4 regions of the Staphylococcus sp. MSU001 genome follow, and region 4 is predicted to be linked to each of the others. Evidence: predicted binding sites of a transcription regulator. Region 4 holds the regulator's gene; each other region holds the start of a gene.

Region 1 (2,203 bases), on a different contig from region 4:
TCTTTCAAAACTTTTTAATAGTATTGGTAAAAGTGTAGTAGAACACACAGTTATTGGTGATAACCCTCAAAGGTTAGAATATGTAATAAAGCAATGTCTATCTAGATTTGATACTATTGTTTTAACAGGTGGATTAGGGCCAACAAAAGATGATTTAACTAAACATACTGTAGCTAAAGTATTAGGAAAAAATCTAGTGACGGATGAAGCATCGTTAAACTTTATCAAAAACTATTTTAAAGAACAAGGTCAAGATATGACCTCTAATAATAAGCAACAAGCATTAGTGATTGAAGATGCCATAGTTTTACCAAATAAAAATGGTATGGCTCCTGGTATGCTTGTAGAATTAGGTAAACAAAAAATAATTCTACTACCAGGTCCACCGAAAGAAATGCAACCTATGGCGAAAAATGAATTATTACCTTATCTTATGGATAAAGATGAAGTTATTTTTTCTGAATTACTTAGATTTGCTGGTATAGGAGAGTCGAAATTAGAAACACTATTAATTGACCTTATAGATGAGCAAACTAATCCGACAATCGCACCTCTTGCAGGTACGCATGAAGTATATGTTAGATTAACAGCCAATGCCGAAAGTAAGGAACGATGTCAACTGCTTATTAAGCCTATTCGAGATGAAATTTTAAATAGGATTGGTACTTATTATTTTGGTTCAGACGAAGTTAGCATTGAAGAATCGGTTATAAATAGTGCAAAACAGAATTTTGCTATTTATGACGGTGTAACTAATGGAGCTTTGTTTACTCGATTAAAAAATGCTGACAGTAAAAATCTAGTTAAAGGTATGCTACCACATTCTAACCAATTTATTGATATAACTTGTGAGTTTAATACCGTTTTATTCAATGCTGCTCAATATGTCAGAGATTTGTACCAAACAGATTTGGGTATTGTACTTTTAAATAAAGATAATATTGTATATTTAGGGATTTATGATGGAAATAATTTCGATATCGAAACATTTAAGATGTCTCAAAGTCGTAATTTATTGAGAAGCAGAAGTCAAAATTATGCGATGATTAGATTATTAAATTGGTTTAATAAATAATATATTTTAAATTTTTGTAAGAAATATAAGTACGTTTGTTCGTTTTTGTATAAGCTAGAACACAATAAACGCGAACAAATATTCGCAAAAGACTTGTGTTTTGCTTAAAATACTTGTATAGTAAGTATAAGATATTATACAGATAACTTTCTGTAGTAGGAGGTCTCGTTTTGGATAATGAACGTCAAAAAGCTTTAGATACAGTTATTAAAAATATGGAAAAATCTTTTGGTAAAGGTGCCGTTATGAAGTTAGGCGATAATAAAGGTCGCAGAGTATCAAGTACTTCAAGTGGTTCTGTCACAGTTGATAATGCATTAGGGGTTGGAGGTTATCCTAAAGGAAGAATTATCGAAATATATGGACCTGAAAGTTCGGGTAAGACGACAGTAGCTTTACATGCTATAGCTGAAGTACAAAAAAACGGTGGTGTAGCAGCATTTATCGATGCCGAACACGCTCTCGATCCAGTATATGCACAAGCATTAGGTGTAGATATTGATAATTTATACTTATCTCAACCAGATCATGGTGAACAAGGTCTTGAAATCGCCGAAGCTTTTGTTCGTAGTGGTGCTGTGGACATTGTTGTTGTCGATTCAGTAGCAGCCTTAACACCTAAAGCTGAAATTGAAGGTGAAATGGGAGATACTCATGTTGGTTTACAAGCAAGATTAATGTCTCAAGCATTAAGAAAGTTATCAGGGGCTATTTCTAAATCTAATACTACAGCTATATTTATTAACCAAATTCGTGAAAAGGTTGGCGTGATGTTCGGGAATCCTGAAACAACGCCCGGTGGTAGAGCCCTAAAATTCTATAGTTCTGTACGTTTAGAGGTAAGAAGAGCAGAGCAGTTAAAACAAGGTCAAGACATTGTAGGTAACAGAACCAAAATAAAAGTTGTGAAAAATAAAGTTGCACCTCCATTTAGAGTTGCAGAAGTAGATATTATGTATGGTCAAGGTATCTCTAAGGAAGGAGAGCTCATTGATTTAGGTGTAGAGAACGATATCGTTGATAAATCAGGTGCCTGGTATTCTTATAATGGAGATAGAATGGGGCAAGGTAAAGAAAACGTCAAAAATTATCTTAAGGAAAATCCACAAATCAAAGAAGAAATTGACC
Region 2 (2,203 bases), on a different contig from region 4:
GTGCGGCCTTTTTTCCTTGTATATTAGTTGTGCTGTTTAGTGTGGTGACTAGAAGTAAATGGATTGGTACATTAGTCACATTGATAATAATAGGTGCATCAGTTTATAAAGGATTCTTTCACAACGAATGGATTATTTTTATAGATGTGACAAGTTTATTAGCTGGTTATTTAATAATTGATCAACTTGAATTTCATAAGAACCAAAATGATTCTTAAGATGTGTTTATGCAAACAAAAATTTTGAAGTATTTGTTTTTTTGATTTATTATTACTTTAAACTGTAATTATAGTGATTATGATTTAATTTAAAAATTGTTGGATTATTATTTATTGTTCATTTTTTACTTTAAATTAATGTTTATATTATTTTGAATATTAAGTAATCCATGGTGTAAACATTAATAACTAAATATTAATTAGTAAATATTTTAATGGCTAGAACATAATAATTGATACATTGTGAATATAAAAGCGAAAGATTTTAAAGTACAGTGTGTATATAATATGTATCTGATTGTACTTTTAAGAAAAAACATCGCACAGCATACATTACTGATTAAATAAAGCTCTAAGACAATTTCTTACATAAGAAATCATCTTAGAGCTCTTGTTTTAGAATAAGCATTAAAAATGTTAAACTTCTCAAGCGAACAAATGTTTGTATTGTTCTTGTAGAATTTGTTAAAATAGAAAATAATATTCATGAAAAAGTAATTGATACGAGATGTGTAAAATCTTTATAAATGATAACAATAATAGGAGGCGTATTTTGGAATGGTAGAACATGTTCCATTTAAGTTAAAGTCTGAATTTGAGCCACAAGGTGATCAGCCACAAGCGATACAAAAAATTGTGGATGGCGTAAATGAAGGGAAACGTCATCAAACCTTATTAGGTGCAACTGGGACAGGTAAAACTTTTACTATGAGTAACGTAATTAAAGAGGTTGGTAAACCTACACTTATTATTGCACATAACAAGACACTGGCAGGTCAACTATATAGTGAATTTAAAGAATTTTTCCCAGAAAATAGAGTTGAATATTTCGTTAGTTATTACGACTACTATCAACCTGAAGCATACGTGCCTTCAACAGATACCTTTATTGAAAAAGACGCCTCCATTAACGATGAAATTGACCAACTACGACATTCTGCTACAAGTTCTTTATTTGAACGTGATGATGTCATTATTATCGCAAGTGTTAGTTGTATTTATGGTTTAGGTAATCCGGAAGAATATAAAAATTTGGTTGTTAGTGTACGTGTTGGTATGGAGATGGAACGAAGCGAATTGTTGAGAAAGTTAGTTGATGTACAATACTCACGTAATGACATAGATTTTCAACGTGGTACATTTAGAGTGCGTGGGGATGTTGTTGAAATATTCCCAGCTTCTAGAGAAGAAATGTGTATCCGCGTAGAATTTTTTGGAGATGAAATTGATCGTATCAGAGAGGTTAACTATTTAACTGGTGAAGTAATTCGAGAACGTGAGCATTTTACAATTTTCCCAGCTTCGCACTTCGTTACTCGTGAAGAGAAAATGAAAGTAGCTATTGAAAGAATCGAAAAAGAATTAGAAGAGAGACTAAAAGAATTACGGGATGAGAACAAATTATTAGAAGCACAAAGGTTAGAACAACGTACTAACTATGATTTAGAAATGATGAGAGAAATGGGCTTTTGTTCAGGTATTGAAAACTATTCCGTTCACTTAACTTTAAGACCATTAGGTTCAACACCATATACATTGCTTGATTATTTTGGAGACGATTGGCTTGTCATGATTGATGAGTCACACGTTACGTTACCTCAAATTCGTGGTATGTACAATGGGGATAGAGCTCGTAAACAAGTATTAATAGACCATGGATTTCGTTTGCCAAGTGCGTTGGATAACCGACCATTAAAATTTGAAGAATTTGAAGAAAAAACAAAACAACTTGTTTATGTTTCAGCTACACCAGGCCCATATGAGTTAGAACATACAGATGAAATGGTTGAACAAATTATACGACCTACTGGTTTACTTGATCCTAAAATTGATGTGCGTCCAACTGAGAATCAAATCGATGATCTTTTAAGTGAAATCCAAGATCGTGTTGACAAAGATGAACGTGTACTTGTGACAACACTTACTAAAAAAATGAGTGAAGATTTAACTACATATATGAAAGAAGCGGGGATTAAAGTTAATTA
Region 3 (2,203 bases), on a different contig from region 4:
ATAAGATATATCCTCTAATTAATCAAGAAAAAAATAATAGACAAAGACAGTATCAATTGTATGGTAATAGACATTGTAAAAATATTAGAGATGTTTCTAGACAAATTAATAGAATTATAAAAATTAATAGTAAGGATATTTTTGAATATAAAGTATCTAAAAATATGGGTTTTGAAGTTTATTATTTAGCTAATGAAAATGAATTTACTGATGATCCTTTCTATGAGGACGTGAAGATTCAAGAGTGGTTAGTAAATGCGCCTATTTTTTCATTTGAAGGAAAAAGTAAACATTTTAGGCAAGATGGTTATAGCGATAATTATATAAACTTCTTGAATAAAGCATCTGTTTTTGTAGTTTGGATGGATGAGCAAGAAGGAGATGTTTTAGAAAAATGTTCTCAAATGGCACTTTATTTCAATAGTTCTGCTAATTTCTTTTTCTTAGAAACTATGTTAAATGAATTACAATTGTATGGGTATCAACAATATAATTTAAATGGAAAAAAAGAAGCCCTATATTTTAGACAATGGATACTAAATTTCAAGAGATCTATTGCAATTATTTATAGAACAGAGCTTTTACCTAGTTTATATTTATATTTGTATCTAAAGAATAATAATGATTTTAAATCTCCACAATATATTGAAGAATTAAACAAAGAAGAATTATCACTAATTGAATTGGAGCAGTCATATAAGGAAGAAGAAAGAAGCGAAAAATTAAATAAACTTTTGTTAATAATAAGTCTTTTATCAATTTTCCAAGTAGTAGAAATTTTTTTCAGTGATAAAAATAATATATTTAATATCAGTATGATACTTATAATGATTTTGCTAGAAGTATTTCGAAAAAGGTAATTATAAGAACACTATTTAAACTTTTTAAAAGTTTAAATAGTGTTAAGTGATACTACAAACGTTAGCATTATTTAAATTATATATATTATTGTTAGTATCAGAAAAGGAAAATGTATTACTAATTTCATCCTTTTTTAAAATTTTTCCTGTATATTTTGAAATGTTACCGTCTTCCCAATATGAGATTGTACATAACTCATCATTTTGAATTTTTATTTGAAAAATCTGATCTAAATTATCTAATGAATCATGTGTTAGCAATGGTTTTTCTATTTTATTTTGATCCTTTATAATTTGTTCTAAAATTTCAAACTGTTGCGGGAGAGTCGCAAAAGCTTGCCATTTGATTTTTCCACGCCCTTGAGGGATTTTAGGGTTTAAATATTTTCTTGGTATTTTTCTATAATCAGTTTCATATTTATATTCATCTGGCGCATTAGGATTTGGAATCATGTTTACCACCTCATCATCATTGTAGAACGTATGTTCCTTTTTGGCAAGGATTATATAATTTTTTAATGTGATTAATTAATTAATTTAAAATAAGTTATTTTCTATATGGAAAAGTTGAGTAAAATTATCGAGCATTTATAATTATAGTAACTGGAATTATGATGTTTGGTATGTTAATAGTATTTTCTCTTTTAAAAAATGTGAACATAAAAAAATAGAACATATATAATTATAAATAATATATATGTTCTTCGATATTATGAAGTTTTATGAAAGATAGAATTATATCAGTTTTTGTAGTACATTTAGACTATTAAAATTTGTTTATTACATTCTTGGCGGTTTCACTTATCAATTTATCATTAGGTTTATCACTTTTATTGTCTTTATTCGTAAAAATGACTAAAATAATAGGTTCAGATTGGTTCTTAGGATAAATAAAAGCTACATCATTTCTAGAAGCATATGTTATTGCTTGACCACTTTTATCAGCAACCTTATAGTCTTTTGGAACACCATCTTTAATTAAAGTGTCTCCGTTTTTATTATTTAACATTAAATCAAGTAAGAAATTTTTATTTTTTTTGCTTAATTTTCCATTTGCGATAAGTTTATTTAAAGTCTTGCCGAAAGCAGCAGGCGTTGAAGTATCTTTTTTGCTCTTTGGTGAATAGTAATTTAATTCTATTTCATATCTAACTGGATTTGTTACTTTATCTCCCAATTTTTTTAAACGTTTTTTAATTTTTTTGATTCCACCGATTTCGTTTATAATTTTATTGTTTGCTGTATTATCACTATACTTCATTGAAGCCTCAATAAGTTCTTTTAAAGTGATATCTTTTCCTACATATTTTTCTAAAATAGGAGAATAAGCAACTATATCATCT
Region 4 (2,203 bases):
CTAATTCATTTATTCTATCAATATTTAAATTTTCTTTACTCATTTGAAACCTCTTTCTTAATGCATAAAATTTTATTGTTATGATAATAATTAACAAATATTCTGTTAGTTTTAATGATACTTATTACTTGAGTAGAATATATCAAAAAAATAAGCATAACCAAATTGTTACGCTCATTTTACAGTAGATAATATGAAAATTAATTGACTAATGCGAACACAGACTGATCATTCTGTTCGCTATTTTGTTTGTCTTTATAGTTTTGAGTAGTTCCTTTTTGATTATGTTGATGAATCTTGTGGTCAGTCATTTCGTACGTTTGTTCTGATTGAGCACCTTGGTTAACACTTAAAAAGAAAGTTAAAAAAACAATACAAGACACTATTACTATTGCCATATATGTTAAAAATTTATATTTGTATTTTAAAATCATCCAATCTCACTCCTAGAACATTTGTTTGTATAAGTAATTTATCAGAACATAAGTTCTGTGTCAACAACATTGCGAACAAATGTTTGTTAGAAAAGATAATTAATGATATAATTATCTCAAACAATAATAAGGAGTGCCTATTTATGAGAGAACTCACTAAGCGACAAAGTGAAATATATGATTATATTAAGAAAATTGTTCAAACAAAAGGTTATCCACCAAGTGTTCGAGAAATTGGCGAAGCTGTCGGTTTAGCTTCAAGTTCTACAGTACATGGACATTTATCTAGATTAGAAGAAAAAGGATATATAAAAAGAGATCCTACTAAACCTAGAGCTATCGAGATAGTTAGCGAACAATTAGATGAGGTAAATGTAGAGGAAACAATTCATGTTCCGGTTATCGGTAAAGTTACGGCCGGCGTTCCAATTACCGCTGTAGAAAATATAGAAGAATATTTTCCACTACCAGAGCACTTAACTTCAACACATAACAGCGATATATTTATTTTAAATGTAGTTGGGGAAAGTATGATTGAAGCTGGAATATTAGATGGCGACAAAGTAATTGTACGAAGTCAAACTATTGCTGAAAATGGTGATATTATAGTAGCTATGACTGAAGATGAAGAAGCTACTGTTAAACGCTTCTATAAAGAAAAAAATCGTTATAGACTACAACCTGAAAATAGTACTATGGAGCCTATTTACTTAGATAATGTCATTGTAATAGGTAAAGTAATAGGATTATATAGAGAAATGTAATAAATTTATAATCAATTTCTTATTTTTAAGTGTAGGCCTCCTTATATTTTTTATATGGTTTAAAAACAATACCCTAGGACAGCAACTAATGTCCTAGGGTATTTAATATATTAATCTCGATGCCAGTGTTAGTGTTAAGATAACGCTTTTATCAAATTTTTTACTCTGAACTACACCTGTTGTGAGAGAAAAATTCAATACAACTTCTGACCAACCGATTTTGTTTTTTTGTTCTTATCTAATATTTCTTTCACTTTTTCAAGTATATCAGTTTGCTTTTTACTTTTTTGCTTCATATTTATCTACATCCTTACGGACTACTTATACCCATAAGTCATATATATAAACATTTAACTTGTATAATTTTCAGTCCAAAAGGGTTGTCTTCGATCATTGAAATATACACCTACGCCCAAGTAATCAAAATGAGTGTTTAAAATATTCTTTCTATGCCCCAATGAATTCATCAAACCTTCATGTGCATAGATACTATTCAATTGTCCGTATGCTAAATTTTCTCCAGCAGCTTTAAATTCGATTCCATCTTTTTTTAATCTATCAAAAGGAGAAAGTTTCTTTTCATTTACATGGTCAAAGTAATTATGCTTAACCATGTCAATACTATGCTTACGCGCAGTATGAGAAACATCCTTGGAATAATCTAATGTTTTTAAGCCATGCTGTTTTCTTTCAGCATTAACAATGTCAAAATTTTGCAACTCAAAACTCTTTGCAAGTAATTTAGATGGTCTACCATATTGATATCTTAAACGATTTTCCATTTTCTCACTCACTTGTAATAATGACTTCACACCATTATCTCTGTGTTTATCATAAAATACTGTGGTATAAATATGGTCTTTATGGAAAACATCATACTCATTACTTTTTACATCAAAACCAACTTTTCCTTTTTTTATAACTTGAATCGGGGACCCATATCTTTCCCTAACAACATCTTTAGGAGTATCATACTTAATTTGAGATTTAGATGAAATAAGATTT

Evidence for each region. Region 4 encodes LexA, which represses DNA repair genes until DNA is damaged. Its sites were predicted from a motif close to CGAACATATGTTCG; they were not measured.
Region 1: recA (recombinase RecA) is a predicted target of LexA. The motif match lies at 1,147-1,160, and genes of this name have one in related genera.
Region 2: uvrB (excinuclease ABC subunit UvrB) is a predicted target of LexA. The motif match lies at 650-663, and genes of this name have one in related genera.
Region 3: ACVBFA_RS04725 (YolD-like family protein) is a predicted target of LexA. The motif match lies at 1,337-1,350, and genes of this name have one in related genera.

What each region holds. Positions count from the first base shown of each region.
Region 1 covers NZ_JBRIKK010000009.1:63,363-65,565, forward strand. The annotation lists gene ACVBFA_RS05825 (CinA family nicotinamide mononucleotide deamidase-related protein) at 1-1,075, shown strand, start outside; gene recA (recombinase RecA) at 1,246-2,203, shown strand, end outside.
Region 2 covers NZ_JBRIKK010000006.1:103,834-106,036, forward strand. The annotation lists gene ACVBFA_RS04320 (CsbA family protein) at 1-218, shown strand, start outside; gene uvrB (excinuclease ABC subunit UvrB) at 777-2,203, shown strand, end outside.
Region 3 covers NZ_JBRIKK010000007.1:64,956-67,158, reverse strand. The annotation lists gene ACVBFA_RS04730 (hypothetical protein) at 1-860, shown strand, start outside; gene ACVBFA_RS04725 (YolD-like family protein) at 903-1,313, opposite strand; gene blaZ (penicillin-hydrolyzing class A beta-lactamase BlaZ) at 1,627-2,203, opposite strand, start outside.
Region 4 covers NZ_JBRIKK010000001.1:275,955-278,157, forward strand. The annotation lists gene ACVBFA_RS01185 (DUF896 domain-containing protein) at 1-43, opposite strand, end outside; gene sosA (DNA damage-induced cell division inhibitor SosA) at 201-434, opposite strand; gene lexA (transcriptional repressor LexA) at 578-1,198, shown strand; gene ACVBFA_RS01200 (CAP domain-containing protein) at 1,549-2,203, opposite strand, start outside.